Regions from separate parts of the Sporomusa sphaeroides DSM 2875 genome, predicted to be linked through region 1. Evidence: a T-box and tRNA genes for the amino acid it is inferred to sense, from the RefSeq annotation. Region 1 holds a T-box; the other holds one or more tRNA genes.
What was found. The T-box of region 1 lies ahead of tyrS (tyrosine--tRNA ligase). A T-box ahead of a tRNA ligase gene usually reads a tRNA of that ligase, here a tRNA-Tyr.

Region 1 (7,296 bases):
TACCCCACCGGCTTCGGGTGTTGCCAACTTTCGTGGTGTGACGGGCGGTGTGTACAAGGCCCGGGAACGTATTCACCGCAGTATGCTGACCTGCGATTACTAGCGATTCCGACTTCACGGAGGCGAGTTGCAGCCTCCGATCCGAACTGAGAGCTTGTTTGTGTGTTTGGCTCAACCTCGCGGTCTTGCTTCACTTTGTTTAAGCCCATTGTAGTACGTGTGTAGCCCAGGACATAAGGGGCATGATGACTTGACGTCATCCCCGCCTTCCTCCGCATTGTCTGCGGCAGTCTCCCTTGAGTTCCCACCTTTACGTGCTGGCAACAAAGGATAAGGGTTGCGCTCGTTGCGGGACTTAACCCAACATCTCACGACACGAGCTGACGACAGCCATGCACCACCTGTTTTTGTGTCCCCGAAGGGAGGGATCTATCTCTAGACCTTTCACTCAATGTCAAGCCCTGGTAAGGTTCTTCGCGTTGCGTCGAATTAAACCACATACTCCACCGCTTGTGCGGGCCCCCGTCAATTCCTTTGAGTTTCAACCTTGCGGCCGTACTCCCCAGGCGGGGTACTTATTGCGTTAACTCCGGCACAGAAGGGGTCGATACCCTCTACACCTAGTACCCATCGTTTACGGCCAGGACTACCGGGGTATCTAATCCCGTTCGCTCCCCTGGCTTTCGCGCCTCAGTGTCAGACACAGTCCAGAAAGTCGCCTTCGCCACTGGTGTTCCTCCCAATATCTACGCATTTCACCGCTACACTGGGAATTCCACTTTCCTCTCCTGCACTCAAGATTCCCAGTTTCCTGCGCCCATACGGTGTTGAGCACCGCACTTAGACACACGACTTAAGAATCCACCTACACGCCCTTTACGCCCAATAATTCCGGACAACGCTTGCCACCTACGTATTACCGCGGCTGCTGGCACGTAGTTAGCCGTGGCTTCCTCCTTTGGTACCGTCATTAGATTGCATTATTCACACAATCCACGTTCGTCCCAAACGACAGAGCTTTACAATCCGAAGACCTTCTTCACTCACGCGGCGTTGCTCCGTCAGACTTTCGTCCATTGCGGAAGATTCCCCACTGCTGCCTCCCGTAGGAGTCTGGGCCGTGTCTCAGTCCCAGTGTGGCCGTTCATCCTCTCAGACCGGCTACTGATCGTCGCCTTGGTGAGCCGTTACCTCACCAACTAGCTAATCAGACGCAGACCCATCTCTAAACGATAGCTTACATGTAGAGGCCATCTTTCTTAACTCAGCCATGCAGCCAAGTTACCACATTCGGTATTAGCACCACTTTCGCGGTGTTGTCCCCAGTTTAGAGGCAGGTTGTCTACGCGTTACTCACCCGTTCGCCACTAAGTATCTATTGCTAAATACTCCGTTCGACTTGCATGTGTTAGGCACGCCGCCAGCGTTCGTCCTGAGCCAGGATCAAACTCTCCATAAAAGTATTTCGTCCATATGCCTACGAGCTTTCTTACCGTTGCTATCTTGATAGTGTGAATGATTCACTTTATCAGACGCAACAGAAAAAAGTTCAAAGTCACACGTGACTACCTTATTTATGGAGCCTTTTGTGGCTCATAAAATTTCGAAATTGATGTTAGATGTAAAACATCTAACTAAGCGATCACAGCGGAATCACAGATTCCGCTGTGCCTGCTTATAAAGTGCTCATTGAGCACCGCACATCTGGCTTTTTTGATGCATTACTTACATTGTTCAGTTTTCAGGGAACGCCGTCACAAGGCCCCTTTAGATAATACGCCTTGTCCGGAATCGATGTTATTCATCTTATCATATTGATTATCCCATGTCAACAGCATCGGTAAGTGTAATACATCAGAAATTAAATCACGTTTAACTTGATTAATTAATTTTTAGACCGGCATTACCGCTATCTGTATCACCATTAAATATATTTCCTTCAAGCGGAAATGGAAATTGCACATAAGTATTGGGGACTTCTCCAACAATTACATATTCAGCAATAGGTACTTGTGTATTAACACGAACACTTTGGCTGACTAAGGGCACCACGATACGAACTTGCGTAGTGGCAACCAAGTATACCATGTGTCTTGTTTGGTTAATACCGGCTTGTTCAAACTTATCTATTACTTTAACCTGAACTGTACCGACCGGGATGATAGTGACCGTGATTTTAGGCCCCATACTGGCAAGAAATTGACTGCCTAATACCTGACCGATGGGAATTCGTATTTTTTCTTCCGTTATTTCTTTCAGAGCTTCCTGAACCTTAATAGTAGTATCAGCACCCAGCCTGTTGAACTCCATAGTATTAGGCTGAATCAACACCACACGCCCGCGTTCATCTAAGGTGACATTCAACAGGGTTTTAGGGTCAATTGTGAGACTGACTCTATTATTAATAACATTATTGATAGCTTGGGTTGCAATAAGAGTTGCCCTTGCCTCAGCAATAGCCATCAGTGTTGGTTTTAAATGAGTTTCAGCCTTCCAGAAAAAAAACACCATTATGGTTACCGCTATTATCAACGCTATTGGGAAGAGTGGTATTGTACGTCTGCGCCGCACGGAAAACCGCATGTCTCCCCCCTCCTTCGAAACGCACTAACACTGTTTGATTATTATATATATGACGAAGACTGTTTATCGGTTACTAAATATCTATTCATGGGAATTAGTTAAGCGGGAATACTAAAAAAAAGCGAGGTGATTATATGGATGGTTTGGAAAAGTTGAAGCTGCAAGTGGCAAATGAAACTCTTGGCCGTGAGATGAAGAAGGAAATAACCACCGATAATTATGAAAGTGTTCTTGAAGAAAAAAAACTTGAAGTAGCGGAAGAACTTGGACTTAAGGAGAAAATAGAAAGTGTTGGCTGGGAGAATATGACTACCAAAGAGGTAGGAAAAATCGGCGGTCAGATGGGCGGCCATATCAGTGGTCAAATGGTAAAAAAACTGGTTTCGATGGCTGAAGCACAGATGGCTCCTGTCGAAGAAGAAGTTATAGATGATTCTAAAAAACATTTAGAAGACAAACCATGAAAATAAAAATTGGGTCGCGGCTGCGACCCAATTTTTATTTTCTGCCAGATCTGCTTATTCCACTATAATACGGTGATATGTCTTCTTGCCTTTACGGATGAGCAGACTGTTATTCTCAAGTAGATCTGCTGCAAGCAAAAAGTCCGGATCAGCTACCTTAATATCACCAATATAAAGTCCGCCTTGCTGAATGAGTCGGCGCCCTTCACTTTTGGATGCGACAATGCCTGTGCCGGCAAGAACATCCAGCAGTTTTGTCCCGATCAGAGTACTGGCTATCGATACCGTTGGTACATTCTCCAAACTCCCAGCTCCGCCAAATAATGCTTCGGCGGCTTGTTGAGCTTTCTCGGCCTCTGCCTGACCATGAATGAGTTTCGTTACCTCAAAGGCAAGTGTTTTCTTAGCTGTATTAATTTCTTTATCCTGAAGCGCGCCCAGCCGCCGGACTTCATCCATCGGCAAAAATGTCAGCAGTGCCAAACATTTTTCTACATCAGCGTCATCGATATTGCGCCAGTACTGATAAAAATCATACGGAGAGGTCTTTTCAGCATCCAGCCATAGGGCCCCTTTCTCGGTCTTGCCCATCTTCCGGCCGTCACTTGTGGCCAGTAATGTGAAGGTCAAGCCGTAAGCCGGTTTTCCCTCCTTACGCCTGATAAGATCTGCGCCAGCCAAAATATTAGACCATTGGTCGTCACCGCCCATCTGCATAATACAATTGCACCGGCGGTTAAGCTCCAGGAAGTCATAGCCCTGCATCAACATATAGTTAAACTCCAGGAACGATAATCCTTTATCCATCCGCTGCTTGAAACATTCGGCAGTCAGCATACGGTTAACGGAGAAATGGATGCCAATATCCCGAATAAATTCTACATAATTCAGCTGCAACAACCAGTCGGCATTATTCATCATCAACGCTTTGTCATCAGAAAAATCAATAAAACGCTGCATTTGCTTTTTAAATCGTTCGCCATTGTGTTCAATATCTTCTCTGGTCAGCATTTTTCGCATATCTGTCTTGCCGGAGGGATCACCGATCATTGCCGTTGCTCCACCGATAAGACAAACAGGACGATGGCCAGCCTGCTGCATATGAGCCATCACCATCATTCCCAGAAAATGTCCAACATGCAGACTATCGGCCGTAGGGTCAAAACCGATATAAAAAGTAATCTTTTCCTTATCTAATAACTCTGCAATTTCATCCTCATGTGTCAATTGTTGAATAAATCCACGTTCTTTAAGAATATCTAAGACAGACATTATTTCATCCTCCTTTATTGAGTTTACCGGACTTCACAGCCGGTAAAAAAAATTAAACCCGCCCCCTGTCAGGGACGGGAGTAAACCCGTGGTACCACCCTTGTTGCTGCAATAAGCCACTCAAGCGAAGTTAAAAAACTTCCAGCCATATAACGGTGGCTCCGGCCCGGCTTACTACTGCACACTTTCAGCCTGCTGTTCATAGGTGTATTTCAGCCAGTCCGCCTACTGAGTTTCACCAACCCTCAGCTCTCTAAAAGACCATTCTGACTTACTTCTCCTATTCATTACATTTCACATATAATATACTGTATATTTTTATATGCCTGAGGTACTAGTATCTTACGTCAAAATTCTCGATACCTCAGACAAAATTTCTACTTTTATGCCGCATTATAACATAACAATTTTAATATTGCAAACGATTGCCAAAGAAATACCCTATCAATAGTTTTTATGATATAATGATTAGCGAATCAAAATCCTTTTAACTTTGTTTTTCAATAATATTTAGCTGCAAATGTAAGTGAATCTGCAGGGGGAGGAAACAATGCAAGATAAAAATAACGAAAATAAAGAGTCAGGCCGACGGCGTCCCAAGAAAAATTTCCGGGCAGTTACCATCATTGCCATACTTGTGTTCTTAGTTATGTTAACAGGTGCAAGCCTTGGATTTTTGACGGCCAGCATCCATACTATTCCCAGCCTGAAGGGGGAAATACGTCCGGCTGTCTCTTCCCAAATTTTTGATGTAAACGGGAAGCTCATAACAACCATCCATTCAGTAGAAAACCGGTTGCCGGTATCTATAAATAAGATACCAAAAAATTTACAAAATGCATTTATTGCAGCAGAAGATGTCCGTTTCTATCAGCATAGTGGTATTGATCCCCGGGGTATCCTGCGAGCTATCTGGTCTAATATAACCAATCGCGGCATAGCTGAAGGCGGCAGTACCATAACTCAGCAGCTAGCCAGAAATGCTTTACTTTCACAAGATCAGACAATTAAGCGTAAAATCCAGGAAGCCTTTTTATCCTTGCAAATTGAGCGGCAATACAGCAAGCAGGAAATACTAGAAATGTATATGAACCAAATTTATTTTGGTCAAGGTGCCTATGGCGTGCAAACAGCTGCCCAAATTTATTTTGGCAAAAATGTTGAAGATTTGAATTTAGCCGAGTGTGCTATGATTGCCGGCATACCTAAGAGTCCTAATTATTATTCCCCTTCCAGCAATTTAAAAGCCGCTAAAGAACGGCAGTCTGTAGTATTAGACCAACTGGTTAAGTATGATTACATTGATTCGGCCACCGCTTTGAAAGCCAAGAACACCGAAATAAAACTGGTTAACCGTAACACTACTACTACTGCGACCGCTTCCTATTTCACCGATTATGTACTGCAATTGCTTATCGAGAAATATGGTGCAGATGCCGTATATAAAGACGGCTTGAAAGTATATACCTCTTTGGATATCGAAATGCAAACCGCAGCAGAACAGGCTATGAATCAACTGCTGCCGACACGCCGTACCGAAAATGGCATCAAACAGCCCCAAGGAGCTTTAGTGGCTATTGACCCTCATAACGGTCATATCAAAGCAATGGTAGGCGGCCGTGGAAACGATCAGTTTAACCGTGCAGTACTAGCCGAACGCCAGCCGGGCTCTGCCTTTAAACCGTTCGTTTACCTGGCTGCTCTTGAAAGCGGTTTTACACCGGCCAGCATTATTGATGACAAGCCCATTAGCTTTGGCAGTTGGTCGCCAATGAATTACGATCGACGCTTTCGCGGTCCGGTAACTATGCGTACTGCCCTTGAGCAATCACTAAATGTTGTAACCGTAAAATTAGCTCAGCAGGTCGGTATTGACAAAACATTATATTATGCACAGCAAATGGGTATCTCCACACTGGTCCTTACCGGTAATACCAATGACCGCAATTTGGCCATGTCATTAGGTGGCCTTACCCGTGGTGTCACCCCGCTGGAGATTGCCAGTGCCTATGGAGTGCTGGCAAATGGCGGTGTACGGGTTGAGCCGCTAGCTATCATTAAAGTTGTCGACCGCAATGGTAAAGTAATTGAAGAAACCCTTCCCCGTGAAAGGGTAGTTGTCAATGAACGAAGCGCATATCTGCTTACAGATATGCTGCGGGGAGCTATTAATCAGGGTACCGGGGCAGGTGCCTACTTTGGCCGTCCGGCAGCTGGAAAAACCGGTACTACCAGCGATTATAAGGACGCCTGGTTTGTCGGGTATACGCCTGATTTAGCAGCAGCTGTTTGGATGGGTTACGACAATGCCGACTATCTGAGCGGCATCACCGGCGGCACAATACCGGCAACAATTTGGCAGAGTTTTATGCGGGAAGCTTCCACCAAATATGTTGCCCGTGATTTTGTGAAGCCTTCCGGCATCGTTACCGCCAGAATATCCACCCAGGACGGTTTACTCCTCAACGATGCCGCCAGTAAAGAGGCCCGTGATGAGCTTTTTGCCGAAGGCACTCAACCTACCAAAGTTTCGACAGTTACTGCAACCAAGGATGATAATGATAAGAAAGACGGCAAGGATAATGCTGCTAACAATGATGGTAAGAATCCAGCCCAGACTGGTAATACCGAAGGTTCGGACACAACAGAGCAAATTCCACCGCCACCGCCAGCAAAGAACAGCAAAAATACCATTGACCCGGCACTACCGCCACCACCGCCCAAACCTACTGATTCTAACAAGAAAAATTAGTTTTAAAAAAACACGCGTAAAATCACGCGTGTTTTTTTCCGTTTAAGCATATACATTAATATAGAATATTAGCAATCAGCAATTCCCTGGTCATCACAGCACATCCAGAATAGTAAAATGATAATAATGATGATAATGACCCAACTGTTTCCAAAAGAACCGCCACCGCCAAATCCACGTCCCATTTTATATTTCCTCCTTTTTTCATAGCCAGTAAAGAGCGCT
Region 2 (7,296 bases), 1.7 Mb from region 1:
AACGAGCTTAGCGGCTTCAACATACTTCTTACCATGTTTCGGCATTTAGTTTTCCTCCTTTGTGGTAATAACGGAAGCACTTAGTCCTCCCACATTCGTCCCACCATAAACCAGACCGTATGGTACTGTTTATTAGTCGACGATTTCGATGCCCATGCTGCGGGCAGTACCTTCGATCATCCGCATGGCAGCTTCAACGCTGGCAGCGTTAAGATCTTGCATTTTGGATTGAGCAATTTCCTGAACTTTATCGCGTTTAATTTTGGCAACCTTCTTTTTGTTAGGTTCGCCAGAAGCAGTTTCAATACCGGCAGCTTTTTTAAGAAGAATAGCAGCAGGCGGAGTTTTGGTGATAAAAGTAAAGGATCTATCTTCAAACACCGTAATTTCCACCGGAATAATGAGACCAGCTTGCTGAGCTGTTCTTTCATTAAACTCCTTAACAAATGCCATAATATTGACACCAGCCTGACCGAGCGCCGGACCTACGGGAGGAGCCGGGGTGGCCTTACCGGCAGGAACTTGCAGTTTTACAAGCTTGACAACCTTTTTAGCCATATATATTACACCTCCTTAATCTACTTTGACAACTTGCATAAAATCAAGCTCTACTGGTGTTTCACGTCCGAACATGTTGACAAGCACTTTGAGTTTGCCGCGTTCCGGATTGATCTCAACCACAGTGGCTGTCCAATTTTCAAAAGCCCCTGAAGTGATGCGCACCAATTGATTAAGCTCAATATCAATTTTCGGTTTAGTTTCTTCCATTCCCATGGACTTGAGAATATGTTTGACTTCACTTTCGCTCAGCGGAATAGGCTTGGTTCCTGACCCGACAAAACCTGTAACACCCGGCGTGTTGCGCACAACATACCAAGAGCGGTCAGTGACAATCATCTCTACCAGCACATACCCGGGGAAAACTTTTTTCTTGGCAATTTTCTTCTTGCCATCTTTTATTTCCACTTCATCTTCCATCGGCACAAGTACCCGGAAGACTTCGTTTTCCATTCCCATGGAGTGAACTTTCTTTTCCAGGTTGGTCTTTACCTTGTTTTCATAACCGGAATATGTATGGATAACATACCAATGTTTTTCGAGTTTTTCGGATTCCATAGCCTTAAGGGACGTATTAGGCCCCCCACCCCCTAGTCTACTTGATGATAGCCTTTAGAACCTGAGTGAAACCAGCATCAACCACCCAAATTAGGACCGCAACAAAAGCAACCGTTACAAATACAATCCCTGTAAAGGAAATAAGTTCTGTTCGGCCCGGCCATGTTACCTTTTTAAGTTCAGCTTTTACTTCCCGAAAAAACTTCTTCCAGCGCGATGCATTCGTCTGGACAGCTGTTTCCTGAGCGGCCATTCTCTCACATCCTGTGCTTACATTTTGGCAGGGGCGGCAGGAATCGAACCCGCAACCAACGGTTTTGGAGACCGCTACTCTACCAATTGAGCTACACCCCTACGCATTGTGACAAACCTAATTATACTAGGCCTACTTGGTTTCTTTATGTGGAGTTTGCTTCTTGCAAAATTTGCAGTATTTGTTAAACTCCAATCTATCCGGGTCGTTTTTCTTGTTTTTATTGGTCTGATAATTGCGTTGTTTGCATTCTGTGCAGGCCAATGTTACCGCGTTGCGCATCCTGTACACCTCTCTTACCAGTAAATATAGCGCTATGAGTCTATTTTGACAAAACTTCTATTAATGTCACTAATACAATTTATCACAATTATATCAGTGTGTCAATAGTCCACACGTTCGGGTATGTCAATAAATAAGCAGGGGTTGTTCCCCCGCTTATTTATTATATCATAGAATCTTCCTTTTATGCAAATACATCAGCTAAAAGACCGTTTGCTCGCCTACTCGGTAACAGCGGTTACAACGCCGGCGCCAACAGTACGGCCGCCTTCGCGAATAGCGAAACGCAGACCTTCTTCGATAGCGATCGGGGTGATGAGCTCGATGCTCATTTGAATGTTGTCGCCAGGCATTACCATTTCTACACCTTCCGGCAGATTTACAACACCGGTTACGTCAGTTGTTCTGAAGTAGAACTGCGGACGATAGTTGGTGAAGAACGGGGTATGGCGGCCGCCTTCTTCTTTGGACAATACGTATACTTCGCCTTTGAATTTGGTGTGAGGTTTAATGGAACCAGGCTTGGCAAGTACTTGGCCGCGCTCGATTTCTTTACGCTCTACACCACGCAAGAGCGCGCCGATGTTGTCGCCGGCTACTGCCGAATCCAGAAGTTTCCGGAACATTTCTACACCGGTTACTACTGTGGATTTCGGTTTATCGGTCATACCAACGATTTCGATGGTATCACTTACTTTTACCACACCGCGTTCTACACGGCCGGTGGCTACTGTACCACGACCGGTGATTGTGAACACGTCTTCTACAGGCATCAGGAAAGGCTTGTCGGTAGCGCGTTCCGGGGTCGGAATGTATTCGTCCACTTTTGCCATAAGCTCGTGGATTTTACCGCACCATTCGCATTCGGCTTTAGCGCAGCCGCAGTTAAGAACTTTAACGGCAGAACCGCTTACTACCGGGATGTCATCACCAGGGAATTCGTAGCTGGAGAGAAGTTCGCGAACTTCCATTTCTACCAGTTCCATCAGTTCTGCGTCATCAACCAGGTCGGCTTTGTTTAAGAATACAACCATGGCAGGTACGCCTACCTGACGGGACAGCAGGATGTGTTCACGGGTTTGCGGCATCGGGCCGTCGGCGGCCGATACAACCAGGATAGCACCGTCCATTTGGGCTGCGCCGGTAATCATGTTTTTTACATAGTCGGCGTGGCCCGGGCAGTCAACGTGAGCATAGTGGCGGTTTGCAGTTTCGTATTCCACGTGTGAGGTGTTGATGGTAATACCGCGTTCTCTTTCTTCCGGGGCTTTGTCGATTTGGTCATAGGCCATGAATTCTGCGCCGCCTTGTTTTGCCAGGGTCATGGTAATTGCGGCAGTCAGTGAGGTTTTACCATGGTCAACGTGACCGATGGTGCCAATGTTAACGTGGGGTTTGTTTCTTTCAAACTTTTTCTTAGCCATTAAGTGTTACCTCCCTTAGTTATCGTTTTTTGCATTAATCATTTTTTCTGGATATACCTGGAATAGACTATCTCTTCTTATATATTGGCATAAATCTTGTTGAGTATACGTGTTGCGCTGTCAGCAGTCTCTGCCTGACAAGCCATATGAAATCCAATAAAGATTTTATCTCAGCCTGCTGTCAACAATGCTCTGCCGCCGGCATTGGACTTGCGTCTATAACAACACAGCCGAATAATCCTTATTGGATGCTATATAGGGTATTCTATCCGACCTATAAAAATCCTCCCGCATTTTGTACTAAAATAAAAAACCTCGCAGCGGTTTGCTGCGGGTTTATTATTACCGGCATGGTGGCGGCGCAGGGATTTGAACCCCGGACACTTCGGGTATGAACCGAATGCTCTAGCCAGCTGAGCTACGCCGCCATATATAGAATTAATGGAGCTAGTGACCGGGATTGAACCGGTGACCTTATCCTTACCAAGGATACGCTCTACCGACTGAGCTACACCAGCATCCTGAAGGCAGATAGTTGGCTTGTCACAGATTGGGGAAACATGTTGTATTCTTTATAAAGCTTCGCTTTATAAAATCAGATTTGATTTTAATATAAGCGAAGCGATAATTCATGGTTGCGGGGACAGGACTTGAACCTGTGACCTTCGGGTTATGAGCCCGACGAGCTACCAACTGCTCCACCCCGCGATGTTATGGTGGAGGGAGGTGGATTCGAACCACCGAAGTCAAAGACGGCAGATTTACAGTCTGCTCCCTTTAGCCACTCGGGAATCCCTCCATATTGACTCACTGCTAAGGATGTTCCGCGCGTTCGCTTGGAACTAAGCGACTCACACGGGTTCTTATTTCGCCTGTCGGCTCGCAAGAACCCGGTTCAAGGCTTGTGGAGCTGGCGATAGGAATTGAACCCACAACCTGCTGATTACAAGTCAGCTGCTCTACCTATTGAGCTACGCCAGCAGCTTTTTTTTGCTCCTAACTCAGTGACAGAACCTATTATATAATAACTGGCGACCTATGTCAACAGCTTTCACGCAGGTATTTTCAACCTATAACCGTAAATCAGCGCATGAAAAAATAGTAATATGATACCCCGGCAATAACAAACCGGTAATAGGCGAAAGAAGCCAGTGTCGAGTTATTCAGGAAACGCAAAAACCAAACAATTGATATGTAAGCGGTAATGAACGCAACAAAAAAACCAATGGCAAACATGACAATATCATCCATACTCAGCTTGTTCCAGATCTTCAATAAGTCATACAGGCACGCCACCAGCATCAAGGGTACCGCAATAATAAAGGAAAATTCAGCAGCAGCTTTGCGGCTCATTCCCAAAAACAAACCACCGGCAATGGTTGAACCGGAACGGGAAAAACCCGGCCATAAAGATAAAAGCTGAAACAATCCGACCCAAAAGGCCTGTTTTATCGTCATTCTGTCAACATCGCAAGTCACCGGACGTTTTGCCGTCTTTTCAGCCACCAGCATCAGGACAGCCCCGGCGACCAAGCCAATAATCACTGTATAAGGAGAGAATAAATAACTCTTTATCGGGCTGTGCAGGAAAAAAGCCACTCCCATTACCGGTACAATGCCAGCCAGGACATGCAAAGCTGTCAGCCCGTTACCGTAAATGTTAATCCTCCTGGGCCTAAGCATGGCCAAAAACTTGTCCCGGTACAAAATGAATACCGATAAAATAGCACCTAATTGAATAAACACCTGAAAAACGCTGGCTTTTTCTCCCTCAAACCCCAGCAGCGACCCAACCAGAATCATATGCCCGGTAGAAGAGATGGGCAAAAACTCGGTTAAGCCTTCGACAATACCAATAATTATTGCAATCATATTTTCACTCATGTAATTACACCTCTTACTTATTTTTCATGTCCGCCTGCAGCATCCTGATGACGTCATGATCGGTAGGAAAAGCCAAATCCGGCACTGAATCGAGCGGAAAATAGTCTACCCGGTCTAAATCATCACCCGGACATAGCGCACCGCCGACGACTTTTGCCTCAAACCATACACCTACAGTGTGAACTGCCGGATTGTGAAAGTTGGATAAAACAGCATATACTTTTCCGAGCTCAATAACCAAACCGGTCTCCTCCAGGAACTCCCGTTTGGCAGCATCACGGATATCTTCATCATATTCAACATAGCCGCAGGGTATGCACCACAATCCGGGATAGCTGGCGGCAGCCGCCCGGCGCCCCAGCAAAATAGCATCATTTTGCCGCACAATAGCGGCTACGCCGACAATTGGATTTTCATACATCGTGGCAGCGCAATCGGTACATACCAGGCGCTGCCGCTCACCAACCGGACGGTAATGCAATTTGCCGCCGCATTTAGGACAAAAGGTATATCGTTGCTTTCTCATTATTGCCTCCTAAAAAAACACTGTTACTATTTTACCATATTTAATCCAAAACCTATACCCACTATGGAATAATAAAAAGCCGGGGCTTCAGTGTAGAAAAACACTTTGCTCCCGGACATCATCATGAATCACGTGTAATTGTTTATTCTGATCCATAAAAGCAATAAAAACATTATGAATAGTATCCTGGTGCAGACGGCGGAACTCCTCAATCTGCTGCGCGGAAAGCCCCATTTTAGTCAGGGCAGCTTCCTGCAGTTTCCCCTCCAAAATTACCGGTACCAGGATGCTGTTAGAGCTGACGTTAAAATTGACCTGACTGGGCGTCAGCGGCATATGCTCCGCTTTTTTAAGTACACTTACCCTGCCATGCGGCTCCAAGACGGCAAGCTCGACTGTAGTTATATCAAATACGTCTCTTTCCCGCAAAAGCTGCAGTAATATCTCAACAGGCATATGTACTCTGCGTAAGTTTTTTTTAATAATCTGCCCGTTTTCCACCAACAGCAGAGGTTTAAAATTCAGTTTGTAATTTACCGGACGTATTTTAATACTAAGCCAGCCAAAAAACAGTTGCAAACCACCAAGCGCCACAAGGGCGATAAGCGAACTGACAAGTTCTGTTTGATGGTCCACAATCAGCGAGCCGGCCACCGCACCAATGGTAAGCGATGTTATAAAGTCAAATGAGCTGAATTCGCCCAACTGCCGGCGTCCGGTTGCCAGCATCATAATAAACAAAACTCCCATACCTGCAAGTACCCGAAACAGGGTAATGCCCAAGGTTTCCATTGCAGCCCTCCATTGCACAGGTACAGCAAACTATGCAAAATTTAGGCTTAGTGTAACCAAAGACAGCCGTTTTTAATCGCCGAAGCAAATACCGATAGACCGGCCTGCCCGTAAGAGTTCATTATCGGCAGTAATATTGTTGGCTTTGCCGGCAATATCATCAATCGGCCTGCGAATAATCCGGTCTTTTTGCAGTGCCACCATATTGCCAAATGCGCCTTCCAGTACACATTCAGCAGCAGCCACACCATAACGGGTGGACAGGATCCGGTCAAAGGCAGTAGGCGTCCCGCCACGCTGCACATGCCCCAATACCGTGCAGCGAGATTCTACGCCTGTGAGCTGCTCAATCGCTCTGGCTAATTTTTCCCCTGCGCCGCCTAAACGGATTTTTTCATGACTGCCTTCCACAATGCGGGATACCGAGACTTCACCGCCTTGCGGATAAGCACCCTCAGCAATAACAATTAAACTGAACTGGCGTCCATGTTGCTGACGTTCCTTAATTTTAGCGATAACCGAATCAATGCTAAAAGGTATCTCCGGCAGCAAAATACAATCCGCACCACCGGCCATACCGGCATGCAAAGCAATCCAGCCGGCATAACGCCCCATAACTTCCAGCACCATGACCCGGTGGTGGGATTCGGCCGTAGTATGCAAACGGTCCAGCGCTTCTGCGGCTACACCGACAGCAGTGTCAAAACCGAAGGTTCGTTCTGTTCCCGGTATATCATTATCAATGGTTTTCGGGACAGCAACTACCGGCAAACCCAGTTGGTAAAATTCCGAAGCAATCTTGAGACTGCCATCACCACCGATAACAACTAAGGCTTCGATACCTGCCTGCCGCAAATTAGCCAGCGCTTGGCCTGACAGATCTTCATAAATAACCTGCCCGTCCCGGACTACAGGATAATGAAACGGATTGTCACGGTTAGTTGTTCCCAGTATCGTGCCACCCCGCGGCAAAATCCCGGCAACACTGTCATTTGTCAGTTCAACCAACTGGTTTTCCA

Region 2: it encodes a tRNA-Tyr, which carries the amino acid that the T-box ahead of tyrS (tyrosine--tRNA ligase) is inferred to sense. The anticodon was not compared.

The regions. Positions count from the first base shown of each region.
Region 1 is NZ_CP146991.1:2,155,655-2,162,950, reverse strand. Features, by position in the region: rRNA gene SPSPH_RS09985 (16S ribosomal RNA) at 1-1,459, opposite strand, end outside; gene yunB (sporulation protein YunB) at 1,882-2,583, opposite strand; gene SPSPH_RS09975 (small, acid-soluble spore protein, alpha/beta type) at 2,718-3,047, shown strand; gene tyrS (tyrosine--tRNA ligase) at 3,102-4,319, opposite strand; T-box leader at 4,387-4,616, opposite strand; gene SPSPH_RS09965 (transglycosylase domain-containing protein) at 4,870-7,071, shown strand.
Region 2 is NZ_CP146991.1:495,383-502,678, reverse strand. Features, by position in the region: gene rplA (50S ribosomal protein L1) at 1-45, opposite strand, end outside; gene rplK (50S ribosomal protein L11) at 133-558, opposite strand; gene nusG (transcription termination/antitermination protein NusG) at 574-1,116, opposite strand; gene secE (preprotein translocase subunit SecE) at 1,154-1,369, opposite strand; tRNA gene SPSPH_RS02240 (tRNA-Trp) at 1,395-1,470, opposite strand; gene rpmG (50S ribosomal protein L33) at 1,502-1,651, opposite strand; gene tuf (elongation factor Tu) at 1,873-3,075, opposite strand; tRNA gene SPSPH_RS02225 (tRNA-Met) at 3,427-3,503, opposite strand; tRNA gene SPSPH_RS02220 (tRNA-Thr) at 3,518-3,593, opposite strand; tRNA gene SPSPH_RS02215 (tRNA-Met) at 3,708-3,783, opposite strand; tRNA gene SPSPH_RS02210 (tRNA-Tyr) at 3,790-3,874, opposite strand; tRNA gene SPSPH_RS02205 (tRNA-Thr) at 3,981-4,056, opposite strand; gene SPSPH_RS02200 (undecaprenyl-diphosphate phosphatase) at 4,159-4,959, opposite strand; gene SPSPH_RS02195 (NUDIX hydrolase) at 4,973-5,485, opposite strand; gene SPSPH_RS02190 (DUF421 domain-containing protein) at 5,573-6,277, opposite strand; gene SPSPH_RS02185 (6-phosphofructokinase) at 6,350-7,296, opposite strand, start outside.